Regions from separate parts of the Streptomyces sp. KPB2 genome, predicted to be linked through region 2. Evidence: riboswitches for the same ligand, from Rfam matches in the RefSeq annotation. Region 2 holds a riboswitch; the other holds the start of a gene.
What was found. A riboswitch is a leader RNA that binds a small molecule or an ion and turns the genes downstream of it on or off. The one in region 2 is predicted to bind thiamine pyrophosphate.

Region 1: linked by a shared signal. The riboswitch ahead of D1J63_RS09965 (thiamine ABC transporter substrate-binding protein) and the one ahead of thiO (glycine oxidase ThiO) in region 2 are both predicted to bind thiamine pyrophosphate.

Annotation. Positions count from the first base shown of each region.
Region 1 is NZ_CP034353.1:2,333,713-2,340,978, reverse strand. It holds gene tsf (translation elongation factor Ts) at 1-802, shown strand, start outside; gene pyrH (UMP kinase) at 1,009-1,767, shown strand; gene frr (ribosome recycling factor) at 1,948-2,505, shown strand; gene D1J63_RS09975 (phosphatidate cytidylyltransferase) at 2,505-3,680, shown strand; gene rlmN (23S rRNA (adenine(2503)-C(2))-methyltransferase RlmN) at 3,793-4,899, shown strand; TPP riboswitch at 4,938-5,043, shown strand; gene D1J63_RS09965 (thiamine ABC transporter substrate-binding protein) at 5,123-6,211, shown strand; gene D1J63_RS09960 (iron ABC transporter permease) at 6,187-7,266, shown strand, end outside.
Region 2 is NZ_CP034353.1:6,023,616-6,030,881, forward strand. It holds gene D1J63_RS27105 (thiazole synthase) at 1-567, opposite strand, end outside; gene thiS (sulfur carrier protein ThiS) at 570-770, opposite strand; gene thiO (glycine oxidase ThiO) at 767-1,990, opposite strand; TPP riboswitch at 1,988-2,099, opposite strand; gene D1J63_RS27120 (FAD-dependent oxidoreductase) at 2,247-3,527, shown strand; gene D1J63_RS27125 (Rv2175c family DNA-binding protein) at 3,590-3,955, shown strand; gene thiE (thiamine phosphate synthase) at 4,159-4,830, shown strand; gene metF (methylenetetrahydrofolate reductase [NAD(P)H]) at 4,945-5,868, shown strand; gene D1J63_RS27140 (hypothetical protein) at 5,925-6,920, shown strand; gene D1J63_RS27145 (NAD(P)/FAD-dependent oxidoreductase) at 6,958-7,266, opposite strand, start outside.

The DNA.
Region 1 (7,266 bases), 3.7 Mb from region 2:
CCGCGAGCTCACCGGCGCCGGCATGATGGACTGCAAGAAGGCGCTGGACGAGGCCGAGGGCAACGTCGAGAAGGCCGTCGAGGCGCTCCGCATCAAGGGCCAGAAGGGCGTCGCCAAGCGCGAGGGCCGCTCTGCCGAGAACGGCGCCGTCGTCTCGATCATCGCCGACGACAACACCTCGGGTGTCATCGTCGAGCTGAAGTGCGAGACGGACTTCGTCGCCAAGGGCGAGAAGTTCCAGACGGTCGCCAAGACCATCGCCGAGCACGTCGCCAAGGTCGCCCCGGCCGACCTCGAGGCCCTGCTCGCCTCCGAGATCGAGGCCGGCAAGACCGTCCAGGCGTACGTCGACGAGGCCAACGCCAACCTCGGCGAGAAGATCGTCCTGGACCGCTTCGCGCAGTTCTCCGGCGGCTACGTGACCGCGTACATGCACCGCACGATGCCCGACCTGCCCCCGCAGATCGGTGTCCTCGTCGAGCTGGACAAGCCCAACGCCGAGATCGCCAAGGGTGTCGCCCAGCACATCGCCGCCTTCGCGCCGAAGTACCTCTCCAAGGAGGACGTGCCGGCCGAGGTCGTCGAGACCGAGCGCCGCGTCGCCGAGGAGACCACCCGCGCCGAGGGCAAGCCCGAGGCCGCCCTGCCGAAGATCGTCGAGGGTCGCCTCAACGGCTTCTTCAAGGACGCCACCCTGCTCGGCCAGCCCTACGCCCTGGACAACAAGAAGTCCGTCCAGAAGGTGCTGGAAGAGGCCGGTGTCAGCCTGAAGCGCTTCTCGCGCATCAAGGTCGGCATCTGAGTCCGTACCGCGACGGACGTACGACCCCGGTAGGGTCGACAGCAGTCGTCGGCGCCGTTCGCGTATGCGGTTGCGTACGCGCGCGTGGCGGCGGACGACAGCAGATCTGACGAGGAGGCCATTGCCGCGTATGGGATGCGAAACCCGCCCCCGCCGGCAGTGGCCTTCTTCGTGTGTGTGACCCACGTAAAAGAGGCGAGATCTCCATGACCACCAAGGCCGAGAAGAGCGACGACGGCAAAGTACGCGGCCGCTTCATGCTGAAGCTGTCCGGAGAGGCCTTCTCCGGCGGTGGGGGCCTGGGCGTCGACCCCGACGTGGTGCATGCCATCGCCCGCGAGATCGCGGCCGTCGTCCGGGACGGCGCGCAGATCGCGATCGTCATCGGCGGCGGCAACTTCTTCCGCGGCGCCGAGCTGCAGGTGCGCGGCATGGACCGCGCCCGCTCCGACTACATGGGCATGCTCGGCACCGTGATGAACTGCCTGGCCCTCCAGGACTTCCTGGAGAAGGAGGGCGTCGACTGCCGTGTGCAGACCGCCATCACGATGGGCCAGGTCGCCGAGCCCTACATCCCGCTGCGCGCCGTGCGTCATCTGGAGAAGGGGCGCGTGGTCATCTTCGGTGCCGGTATGGGCATGCCCTACTTCTCCACCGACACCACCGCCGCGCAGCGCGCCCTCGAGATCGACGCCGAGGCCCTGCTCATGGGCAAGAACGGCGTGGACGGGGTCTACGACTCCGACCCGAAGACCAACCCGGACGCCGTGAAGTTCGACGCGCTCGGCTACGGCGAGGTCATCACCCGCGACCTGAAGGTCGCCGACGCCACGGCCGTCACCCTCTGCCGCGACAACAGCCTCCCCATCGTGGTCTTCGAGCTGTTGAAGGAGGGCAATATCGCCCGCGCCGTCAAGGGTGAGAAGATCGGCACGCTTGTGGGTGACCAGGGCAGCCGGGACTGACCGGAGAACACCCCCCGTCCGCGGACGCCACCTGTCCGGGGGACGGACGGGACGGGACCGGGCCGGGGGATGGACAATGTCCCGCCGGTCGGGAACCGTGCAGGAAGAACGCGACGCAGCCGGCCGCAGCTCCGACAGGGGACCGCAGCCGGGCCTACTCAAGACACGCAGGAGCAAGTGGTGATCGAAGAGACCCTCCTCGAGGCCGAGGAGAAGATGGAGAAGGCCGTCGTGGTCGCCAAGGAGGACTTCGCCGCGATCCGCACCGGCCGTGCGCACCCGGCGATGTTCAACAAGATCGTGGCCGACTACTACGGCGCGCCGACGCCGATCAACCAGATGGCCTCGTTCTCCGTGCCCGAGCCGCGCATGGCCGTGGTGACCCCCTTCGACAAGAGCGCCCTGCGCAACATCGAGCAGGCGATCCGCGACTCCGACCTGGGCGTCAACCCGAGCAACGACGGCAACATCATCCGAGTGGTGTTCCCCGAGCTGACCGAGGAGCGCCGCCGCGAGTACATCAAGGTCGCCAAGGGCAAGGGCGAGGACGCCAAGGTCTCGATCCGCTCGGTGCGCCGCAAGGCCAAGGACGGCATCGACAAGCTCATCAAGGACGGCGAGGTCGGCGAGGACGAGGGCCGTCGTGCCGAGAAGGAACTCGACGACACCACCGCCAAGTACGTCGCGCAGGTGGACGAGCTCCTGAAGCACAAGGAAGCTGAGCTGCTCGAGGTCTGATGAACGACTCTTCCTGGGGAGCGCCGCCACAAGCCGGGTACTGGGGGCCGTCCGACCAGGGACCCGTCCAGGGCGCCGCCCCGGCGGGTCCCGCGTACGATGCGCACTACGCGCAGCAGACTCGCCCCATGCCCATCGTGCCCGACGTACCCGAACACGGCGGAGACCAGGACGACGACCAGGGGACCGCTCGGCTGGGCGGTCCCCTGTTCCGGGACGAGCCGTTCCACGACCAGTCCGGTCGCGTCGAGCCGTATCGCGACCAGAACCCGTCGGCGCAGCCGTATGCGGCGGTGCCGCAGAATCCGGAGCCCATGCCCGACGCCCCGCAGCCGGCGCAGCCCCAGCCGCCGCAGAAGAAGAGCGCGGGGCGCGACCTGGGGGCCGCGATAGGGGTCGGCGTCGGCCTCGGCGTGGTGATCATCGCGTCGCTGTTCGTCGTCAAGGAAGTCTTCGTCGGCGTGATCGCGGTCGCCGTCGTCGTGGGCCTGTGGGAGCTGACCAAGCGGCTGGAGGAGCGCAAGGGCATCAAGGCGCCCCTCGTGCCGCTCGCCATCGGCGGCGCGGCGATGGTGGTCGCCGGTTACGCGCGCGGCGCCGAGGGTGCGTGGGTCGCCATGGCGCTGACGGCTCTCGCGGTCCTCGTCTGGCGGATGACCGAGCCGCCCGAGGGATACCTCAAGGACGTCACCGCGGGGCTGTTCGCCGCCTTCTACGTGCCGTTCCTGGCCACGTTCGTCGCCATGATGCTGATGGCCGACGACGGGGCCTGGCGCGTCCTGGTCTTCCTGATACTGACGGTCGTCAGCGACACCGGGGCCTACGCCGTCGGCTGGCGCTTCGGCAAGAAGAAGCTCGCCCCGCGCATCAGCCCCGGCAAGACCCGCGAGGGGCTGCTCGGTGCGGTGGCGTTCGCGATGGTGGCGGGCGCGCTGTGCATGCAGTTCCTGATCGACGACGGCACCTGGTGGCAGGGCCTCCTGCTCGGCCTCGCGGTCGCCGTCAGCGCCACCCTGGGCGACCTCGGCGAGTCCATGATCAAGCGGGACCTCGGCATCAAGGACATGGGCACCCTCCTGCCGGGCCACGGCGGCATCATGGACCGGCTGGACTCCCTGCTGCCGACGGCACCGGTGGTGTGGCTGCTGCTGGTGATCTTCGTCGGGTCCGGGTGATCCGGTCGGTGCCCCCTGCACGGTGGGCCTGATCTGCTGGTTTCTCGGAGAGGGACCCGTTGTCCACAGGGCGGCGGGTCCCTCTCCGTATGTCTGCGACACTGGTATGGCCATGCCTAAGCCCGGAGAACTCACATTCGTCGCGCCGCGCGGAGCCAAGAAGCCGCCGCGGCACCTTGCCGATCTCACGCCTGCCGAGCGCAAGGAGGCTGTCGCCGCGATCGGTGAGAAGCCGTTTCGCGCGAAGCAGCTCTCGCAGCACTACTTCGCGCGGTACGCGCACGCCCCCGAGCAGTGGACCGACATCCCCGCCGGTTCCCGCGAGGGGCTGCGGGAAGCGTTGCTGCCCGAGCTGATGACGGTCGTGCGGCACCTGTCCACCGACCAGGGGACCACGCGCAAGACGCTGTGGAAGCTGTTCGACGGGACGCTCGTCGAGTCCGTCCTCATGCGTTACCCGGACCGGGTGACCATGTGCATCAGCTCCCAGGCGGGCTGCGGGATGAACTGCCCGTTCTGCGCCACCGGCCAGGCCGGCCTCGACCGCAATCTGTCCACGGCCGAGATCGTGCACCAGATCGTGGACGGCATGCGGGCGCTCAGGGACGGCGAGGTCCCGGGAGGCCCCGCGCGGCTCAGCAACATCGTGTTCATGGGCATGGGCGAGCCCCTCGCCAACTACAACCGAGTCGTCGGCTCCATCCGCCGCCTCACCGACCCCGAGCCGGACGGTCTCGGGCTCTCCCAGCGCGGCATCACCGTCTCCACGGTCGGCCTGGTCCCGGCGATCCACCGTTTCGCCGACGAGGGCTTCAAGTGCCGCCTCGCCATCTCCCTGCACGCCCCCGACGACGAGCTGCGCGACACCCTCGTCCCCGTCAACACGCGGTGGAAGGTGCGCGAGGTGCTGGACGCCGGGTTCGAGTACGCGGCGAAGTCCGGGCGCCGGCTGTCCATCGAGTACGCCCTGATCCGCGACATCAACGACCAGGCCTGGCGCGGTGACCGTCTCGGCAGGCTCCTCAAGGGCAAGCCCGTGCACGTCAACCTGATCCCGCTCAACCCCACGCCCGGCTCCAAGTGGACCGCGTCCCGGCCCGAGGACGAGAAGGCGTTCGTGGAGGCGATCGCGGCGCACGGTGTGCCGGTGACCATCCGGGACACCCGCGGACAGGAGATCGACGGGGCGTGTGGTCAGCTCGCCGCGAGCGAGCGGTAACCTGACCGGCGGAAGTACAGCAGCACAGTCACATCTTCATATTCCGACAGGGGAGCGCCACAGCGCTGAGAGTGCGGCACCGGCCGCAGACCCTCCGAACCTGGCCCAGGTCATTCTGGGTAGGGAGATCGGTCACCACTCGAGCTGTTGCGCCCTGCCCGGGACCCTCGCCAGGGGTTCCGGGCGGGGCCGCGTCTTCTCCTGGTCACCCAGGAGGAATTCAGTGAGCATCACCAAGAAGGTCAGTGTCCTGGCCGTCGGCCTCGGCATGGTCGGCACCCTGGCCGCCTGCGGATCGTCGTCCGACGACGCCGGGAGCGGCTCCGGCGGCGCCAAGACCGTGACGCTGGTCAGCCACGACTCGTGGGCCGCGTCGAAGGACGTCATCGCCGCCTTCGAGAAGGAGTCCGGCTACAAGGTCGAGGTCCTCAAGGACGGCGACGCCGGGCAGGCCGTCAACAAGGCCATCCTGACCAAGGACAACCCGCAGGGCGACGTCTTCTTCGGCGTCGACAACACCCTGCTCTCCCGCGCCCTCGACAACGGCCTGTTCCAGCCGTACGAGGCCAAGGGCTCGGACCGGGTCCGGCCCGAGTACCGGACCGACCGGGACAAGCACCGGGTCACGCCCATCGACACGGGCGACATCTGCGTCAACTACGACAAGGCGTACTTCAGCAAGCACAAGCTGACCCCGCCCAAGTCCTTCGACGACCTCGTCAAGCCCGAGTACAAGGACCTGCTCGTCACCGAGAACGCGGGCAGCTCCTCGCCGGGTCTCGGGTTCCTGCTCGGCACCGCCGCCCAGTACGGCGACGGGGGCTGGGAGGGCTACTGGAAGAAGCTCAAGGCGAACGGCGTCAAGGTCGTCGACAGCTGGGAGCAGGCGTACAACGAGGAGTTCTCCGGCTCGGCCGGCGGCAAGAAGGCCAAGGGCGACCGGCCCCTCGTCGTCTCCTACGCCTCCTCCCCGCCCGCCGAGGTCGTCTACGCCGACCCGCAGCCGGACACCGCCCCCACGGGCGTCGCCGACGGCACCTGCTTCCGGCAGGTCGAGTACGCGGGCCTGCTCAGCAACGCCAAGAACCCCGAGGGCGGCAAGGCGCTCCTCGACTTCATGCTGAGCAAGTCCTTCCAGGAGGACATGCCGCTGAACATGTTCGTCTACCCGGTGCGGGAGGGCGCGCAGGTCCCCGAGGCGTTCTCGAAGTTCGGGCCGCAGGCGAAGGACCCGCAGACCCTCGACCCGGCGAAGATCGCCGACAACCGTGACCAGTGGGTCAAGTCGTGGACCTCGCTCGTACTGAAGTGAGCCACCCGGGCAAGCAGGCGGGCACCGCGCGCGGGAGCGCGGCGCGGCTCGGTCTCATGGCCGTGCCCGTCGCGTTCTTCGCGGTGTTCTTCGCCTACCCCGTCGCCGCCATCGTCGCGCGGGGCCTCAAGGTCGACGGGGTCTGGCGGCTCGGCCGGATCGGGGACGTGCTCGCGCAGTCCGACGTGCGGCACGTCCTGTGGTTCACCACCTGGCAGGCGCTGGCGTCCACCGCGCTTACGCTCCTGATCGCCCTGCCCGGCGCGTACGTCTTCGCCCGCTTCGACTTCCCCGGCAAGCAGGTGCTGAGGGCCGTGGTGACGGTGCCGTTCGTGCTGCCGACGGTCGTCGTCGGCACGGCCTTCCTGGCGCTGGTCGGGCGCGGCGGGCTGCTCGACGAGCTGTGGGGCGTACGTCTGGACACCACGGTGTGGGCGATCCTGCTCGCGCACGTCTTCTTCAACTACGCCGTCGTCGTCCGCACCGTCGGCGGCCTGTGGGGGCAGCTCGACCCGCGGCAGGAGGAGGCCGCGCGGATGCTGGGCGCCTCGCGGCTGCGGGCCTGGCGGCAGGTGACGCTGCCCGCGCTGGCGCCCGCCGTGGCCGCCGCCGCGCTGATGGTCTTCCTGTTCACCTTCACCTCCTTCGGCGTCGTCCAGATCCTCGGCGGCCCCACCTTCTCCACCCTCGAAGTGGAGATCTACCGCCAGACCTCCCAGGTCTTCGACCTGTCCACGGCCGCCGTGCTGACGCTGATCCAGTTCGCGGCCGTCGCCGCCGTCCTCGCCGTGCACGCCTGGACGGTACGGCGGCGCGAGAGCGCCCTCCGGCTGGTCGACGCGGCCACGACCGCGCGCCGGCCGCGCGGAGCCGGGCAGTGGGCGTTGCTGGCCGGGGTCCTGGGCGTCGTCGTCCTCCTACTGGTGCTGCCGCTCGCGGTGCTGGTCCAGCGGTCACTGGGCGCCTCCGGGTTCGGTTACTACCGCGCGCTGACCCGGGAGGACGGCGGCACCTTCCTCGTCCCGCCGATCGAGGCGATCGGCAACTCCCTCCAG
Region 2 (7,266 bases):
CGTACCGGCCCCCGCGTCCAGGATCACCGGCACGCGCGCGTGCTCCACGATCAGCTGGAAGTTGTGCGGGTTGCGGATCCCGAGCCCCGAGCCGATCGGCGAGCCCAGCGGCATGATCGCCGCGCACCCGACGTCCTCCAGCTTCCGCGCGAGCACCGGGTCGTCGTTGGTGTACGGCAGCACCGTGAAGCCGTCGTCGACCAGCGTCTCCGCCGCGTCCAGGAGTTCGACCGGGTCCGGCAGCAGGGTGCGCTCGTCGGCGATGACCTCCAGCTTGACCAGGTCCGTGCCGAGCGCCTCGCGTGCCAGCCGCGCGGTCAGCACCGCCTCCCCGGCCGTGAAGCAGCCGGCCGTGTTCGGCAGCACCCGGATGCCGAGCCGCTCCAGCACGGACAGCACCGACCCGTGCACCGAGGCGTTCACCCGCCGCATCGCGACGGTGGTCAGCTCCGTCCCGGAGGCCACCAGCGCGCGCTCCAGCACGTCCAGGCTGGGCGCCCCGCCCGTACCCATGATCAGGCGGGACCCGTACGACGTGCCGTCGAGGACAAAGGGATCGTCAGCCATGGTCAGCCTCCTTGGACGGCGGTGAGGACCTCGACACGGTCGCCGTCGGCCAGGGCGGTGGCGGACCACTGCGCGCGCGGGACGACGGTTTCGTTCAGGGCGGCGGCCACTCCGGACGGTGCCGCGGTGAGCGTGCCCACCAGCGCGTCCAGGGCCGTACCAGGAGCCACCTCGCGCGGCTCGCCGTTGACGGAGATGTTCATGCGGACTGCTCCGAGAGGTGCGGGAGTGGGGGAAGCGCGGGAACGGCGTCGAAGCGGCGCGGCGTGAAGGGGCGCCCCTCCTCGGGCAGCCTCCCGGTGGTCAGGGCGTGCGCCATGACGTCGCCGGTGACCGGGGTGAGCAGAACGCCGTTGCGGTAGTGGCCGGTGGCCAGCAGCAGGCCGTCCAGGGCGGTCGGGCCGAGCAGCGGGGCGTTGTCCGGGGAGCCGGGGCGCAACCCCGCGCGGGTCTCCGTCAGCGGCAGCTCCGTGATGCCGGGGACCAGCTCGTGCGCGTCGCGCAGCAGCTCGTAGACGCCGCCCGCGGTGACCGTGGTGTCCCAGCCCAGCTCCTCGCTGGTGGCGCCGACGACCAGCTCGCCGCTCTCGCGGGGCACCAGGTAGACGTGGTTGCCGCGCACCACGGCGCGCACCGTCCGGTTCAGCAGCGGTCCGTGCGTCCTCGGCATCGTCAGCCGCAGCACCTGCCCCTTCACGGGCCGCACCGGCGGCAGTACGGCCTCCGGCACGCCCGCGAGGCGCCCGCTGAGGCTGCCCCCGGCCAGCACCACCTGCCCCGCCTCCAGCGCCGTGCCGTCGGCGGTGACGACACCCGTGGCCCGGTCCCCGCGCCCGACGGTGAGCCGCTCGGCCCACACCCGGTGGAAGACCACGCCCGCCCGCTCGCAGGCGGTCACCAGCGCGTGGGCGAGGCGGCGGGGGTCGATCTGGTGGTCGCCGTCCACCCGGAGCCCCCCGCGCACGCCCGGCGCGAGCATCGGCTCCAGGCGTCGGCACTCGCGCCCCGACAGCCACTCCGACTCCAGGCCGGACCGCTGCTGGAGCGCGTGCAGCTCACGCAGGTGGGCGCGGTCGTCGGCGTCCAGCGCGACGGCGAGCGTGCCGCAGCGGCGGTACCCGAGGTCCCGGCCGGTCGCCTCGGACAGCTCGGCCGCGAAGTCCGGGTAGCGGCGGGCCGAGGCGAGGTTCAGCGCGAGCAGCGTCTCCTCGCCGTAGTGCAGCTCCGTGACGGCGGCCAGCATCCCGGCCGCCACCTGGGCCGCGCCGCCGCCCGGCTCGGGGTCCACCAGGGCCGTGACCAGCCCGCGCTGCGCGGCCCGCCAGGCCGTGACCAGCCCGACGATCCCGCCGCCGACGACGAGCACGTCGGACGTACGGGGGGTTCGAGGTGTGTGTGGAGGCGTGTGTGGTGGAGACGACATGGGCGTCCAGCCCCTCCCTTCGCCGGCATGACCCGGATCAGGTTCGTACGGTCGGAGGCCGCCAGCCTCCCTCTCAGCCCGGTGCGTCCGGGCTCCCGCGAGTGCCTTGCGTCGGCCACCCTAGCCCGCGGCGCGTCGCCCGGGTAAGGGAGCCTCCCCGACGGAGCAGAACCCCGGGGGCCGCCGATCCGCGCGGCCGCCGGCTCGTCGGGCACGCGCGCCGACCGACGAAACGCCGGGTGTCTATGGTGATCGGGTGAGTGAGCAGACGCGGGAGCGGGGACAGGGACCGGCGGCGGACGCGGAGCGCCGGGTGGTCGTGGTGGGCGCCGGGATGGCGGGCGTGCAGACCGCGGTCGCCCTGCGGGAACAGGGCTTCACCGGCCCGGTGACCCTCGTCGGCGCGGAGCCGCACCAACCGTACGACCGGCCCCCGCTGTCCAAGGCCGTCCTGCTGGGCACCGCCGAGGGCTCCGCCTTCGACGTCGACTTCGAGGCGCTCGGCATCACCCTCCGGCTGGGCTGCGAGGCCCTGGGCGTCCGCCCCGGCGCACACGTCCTGGACACCTCCGAGGGCCCCGTGCCCTACGACTCCCTGGTCCTCGCGACCGGCGCCGAACCGGTCCGGCTCCCCGGCGCCGAGGGCGTGCCCGGCGTGCACCTGCTGCGCACCCTGGACGACGCCGAACGGCTGCGCCCGGTGCTCGCCCGCCGGCACGAGGTCGTGGTCGTCGGCGCGGGCTGGATCGGCGCCGAGTTCGCCACCGCCGCGCGCGAGGCGGGCTGCGCGGTGACCGTCGTGGAGGCCGCCGACCGGCCGCTGGCCGACGCGCTGCCCGCCGAGGTCGCCGCGCCGATGACCGACTGGTACGCCGAGGCGGGCGCCGAACTGCGCACCCGCGCGCGCGTGGAGCGCGTCGAGCCCGGCGGCCCCGGCGAGCCCGCCCGTGTCGTCCTCGACGACGGCACCCGGCTGCCGGCCGGCGCGGTCGTCGTCGGCATCGGCGCGCGCCCGGCCACCGGCTGGCTGGCGGGCTCCGGCATCGCGCTCGGCGCGTACGGCGAGGTCCTGGCCGACGACCGCCTGCGCACGTCCGCGCCGGACGTCCACGCGGTCGGCGACTGCGCCTCCTTCCCCTCCGCCCGCTACGGCGAGCGGCTGCTCGTGCACCACTGGGACAACGCACTCCAGGGCCCGCGCACGGTCGCCGCCGACATCGTCGGAGCCCCGACGGGCGAGGCCCCGGCGGCCTACGACCCGGTGCCGTACTTCTGGTCCGAGCAGTTCGGCCGCTTCGTCCAGTACGCCGGTCACCACACGGCCGCCGACACCACCCTGTGGCGCGGCGACCCGGCGAGCCCGGCCTGGACGGTCTGCTGGCTGCGCGAGGGCCGCCTGGTCGCCCTGCTGGCGGTGGGGCGCCCCCGTGACCTGGCGCAGGGCAAACGGCTGATCCAGGCGGGCACGACGATGGACCCGGACCTGCTGGCCGACCCCGCGAAGCCGCTGAAGGCGACGACGGCCGCGTCGGCGTAGCCCCGGCGCGGTCCGGCCCGGTCCGGTTTCCGACTGTCAGTGCCAGGTGGCAGGCTGGGGGCGTGACCGAGATTGACGCAAAGACCGATGCTCTCGTGCCCGCCTGGCTCACCGTCCCCGACATCGCCGAGAAGCTCGGCGTCGAGGTGACCCGGGTACGCCAGCTGATCAAGGAAGGCCAGCTCATCGCCGTCCGCCGCGGCGAGAACCGCGCGCTGCACGTCCCGGCGGTCTTCATCGACGAGGACAAGGTCGTCAAGGGCCTGGCCGGGACCCTGACACTGCTGCGGGACGACGGCTTCACGGCCGAGGAGATGCTGGAGTGGCTCTTCACGCCCGACCCGAGCCTGCCCGGCACCCCCGCCCAGGCCCTGGCCGAGAACCGCGGTACGGAGGTGAAGCGCCGCGCCCAGGCGCTCGCCGTCTGACCGCCACGGCGCCGGCCTGTCACACCGCGTGATCGCGGCCGATCCGCGACCTCGCCGGTCCGGTCCGTCGCACGGTTGATCCGCCACACCGCCCGGCGTACGAGCCGCGGACCACGGCCCGGGAGGGGCCCGGTCCGCGGCCGTGTGCCAGAATCGCGCGGCCCGGTCCCGGGCCCGCGCCACCGAACCGGGGGGACACCCGCATGCCCGACACCGCCCCGACCACCGCCCGCGCCCGGCTCGCCGACGCCAGGCTCTACCTGTGCACCGACGCCCGCCGGAGCCAGGGCGATCTGCCCGAGTTCCTGGACGCCGTGCTCGCCGCCGGGGTCGACATCGTCCAGTTGCGGGACAAGGGGATGGAGGCGGCCGAGGAACTGGAGCACCTGAAGGTGTCCGCCGAAGCCTGCGCCCGCCACGGCAGGCTCCTCGCGGTCAACGACCGCGCGGACGTCGCGCACGCCGCCGGCGCCGACGTGCTGCACCTCGGCCAGGGCGACCTGCCGGTGCCCGCCGCCCGCGCGATCCTCGGCGACGACGTCCTGATCGGCCGTTCCACGCACGCCGAGTCCGAGGCGGCCACTGCCGCCGTCCAGGACGGCGTGGACTACTTCTGCACCGGACCGTGCTGGCCCACCCCCACCAAGCCCGGCCGCCACGCACCCGGCCTCGACCTGGTCAGGTACACGGCGGCGCTGGGCACCGACCGCCCCTGGTTCGCGATCGGCGGCATCGACCTCGGCAACCTCGACGAGGTGCTGGAGGCGGGCGCCCGGCGCGTGGTCGTCGTCCGCGCGATCACCGCCGCCGACGACCCCGGCGCGGCGGCGGCCGAGTTCGCGAAGCGGCTGCGGCAGGTCCCGGCAGGGGAGTAGCCCCGCGCAGCCGCGAGCGGGCCGGGTGTCCAAAAGGTGGACAACAACTCGACAATATGGACAAATGTCCCCCATCCGGTTGGGGGACCGCCGCACCCTGGCTAACCTGCCGGTATGGCCCTCGGAACCGCAAGCACGAGGACTGATCGCGCCCGCACGGTGCGCGACATCCTCGCCACCGGCAAGACGACGTACTCGTTCGAGTTCTCGGCGCCGAAGACGCCCAAGGGCGAGAAGAACCTGTGGAGCGCGCTGCGGCGGGTCGAGGCCGTGGCCCCGGACTTCGTCTCCGTGACCTACGGCGCCGGCGGCTCCACGCGCGCGGGCACGGTCCGGGAGACCGAGCAGATCGTCGCCGACACCACCCTGACCCCGGTGGCCCACCTCACCGCCGTCGACCACTCCGTCGCCGAACTGCGCAACATCATCGGCCAGTACGCCGACGCCGGGATCCGCAACATGCTCGCCGTGCGCGGCGACCCGCCCGGCGACCCGACCGCCGACTGGATCGCGCACCCCGAGGGCCTGACGTACGCCGCCGAACTGGTCCGGCTCATCAAGGAGTCGGGCGACTTCTGCGTCGGCGTCGCCGCCTTCCCCGAGATGCACCCGCGCTCCGCCGACTGGGACACGGACGTGGCGCACTTCGTCGACAAGTGCCGGGCGGGCGCCGACTACGCGATCACCCAGATGTTCTTCCAGCCCGAGTCCTACCTCCGGCTGCGCGACCGGGTCGCCGCGGCCGGCTGCGAGACCCCGGTCATCCCGGAGGTCATGCCGGTGACCAGTGTGAAGATGCTGGAGAGGTTGCCGAAGCTCAGCAACGCCTCGTTCCCCGCGGAGCTGAAAGAGCGGATCCTCGCAGTCAAGGACGATCCCGCGGCGGTACGCTCGATCGGGATCGAGTTCGCCACGGAGTTCTGCGCGCGGCTGCTGGCCGAGGGTGTGCCCGGACTGCACTTCATCACGCTCAACAACTCCACGGCTACGCTGGAAATCTACGAGAACCTGGGCCTGCACCACCCACCGCGGGCCTAGACCGGCCGCACGTATTTGCGACACACTGCGTAACGGCCACTGGGAGAGGGGCGTACATGGGCTGGACGGTCCTCTACATCGCGTTCGGCGTCGTCGCGCTGTGGCTGCTCGGCGAGGTGCTGTTGCAGTACAAGGCGCGGCTGCGCTGGCGGCTGCTCGCCTTCGGCGGTTTCGTCGGCGTCGTGGCCGGTGTGCTGATGTCGAACGTGCTCGTCATCGGGGTCGGCGCGGCCGCCTTCGCGGTCGGCCAGACCTACGTCACCCTGTCGTTCCGCCGCGGCTTCGAGGCGGGCTGGGCGGTCAACGCCCCGGCGAGCCTCGTCGGCAGGCGCGCACGTCCCGAACGGGACCGCCACGACCCGGCGTTCGAGACCCCGGGACCCGAATCCGCCGCGGGCGACCGGGACCACCACGACGGCTACGACGAGCACGCCCAGGGGCCCGTCGCGGGCCAGGACGGCCCGCCCTACGGGGCCGACGACTACGACCGCGACGACGTCTTCACCCCCGCCCGCCCCACCGCCGACCCCACGGCCGCGGAGACCACCGCCGTCTACGCGCCGCAGCCCATGCCGGACGACACCGGCTCGTACGGCGTGTACGCCGACTCCGGTTACGGCACCGGCCAGCAGCAGGCGGCGGCCGCGCCGGGCGCCGACCAGGCCTACGCCTACGACTACTCGGGCTACGGACAGCAGCAGGGCTACGGCTACGACACCGGCGCGCAGCAGCAGTACGCCGCCTACTCCGACCCGTACATCGGCACCCACACCTACGACGGCGGGTCGTACGACACCGGCGCCTACGACACGACCGGTGGGCAGCAGTACGGCCAGCAGGGTTACGGGCAGGACCCGTACGCCACCGGCGGCACCGGTGCGCCCGGCGGCTACGGCGGCGAGACCCCGGCCGGCGGGGTGTGGGTGCCGCAGCAGCGCAGCACCGACGACCCCTACGGCGGCGAACTCCCGGCCGAGCAGCCGTATCCCTACCAGGGCAACGACCAGACGCAGGGGTCGAGCCAGGGCTACGACGAGCAGTACCGCTTCTGAGCCCCCGGCCGGTCTTCGCCGGGCGCCCGTCGGCGGCTCACTGGGAGCCGCGGAACTCCGGTCCCTCCACCACGAGTCCGGCGACCAGCGCGCCCGACATGCCCGCGTGCGGGAGCCCTCCGCCGGGGTGCGACCAGCCGCCGACCGTGAACAGGCCGTCCGTGCGCGTCGAGTTCGCCGCGTGCAGCAGGCGTCCGGCGGCCCCCGCCAGCGCCGGCGCCGGGATCGCGCCGTCGGGCACACCGGTGTCCGCCGCGACCTCGGCCGGGGTGCGCACCTCGTGCCACAGGAGGCGGTCGCGCAGGCCGGGCACCGCCCGCTCGGCGACGTCGATCAACTGCTCGGC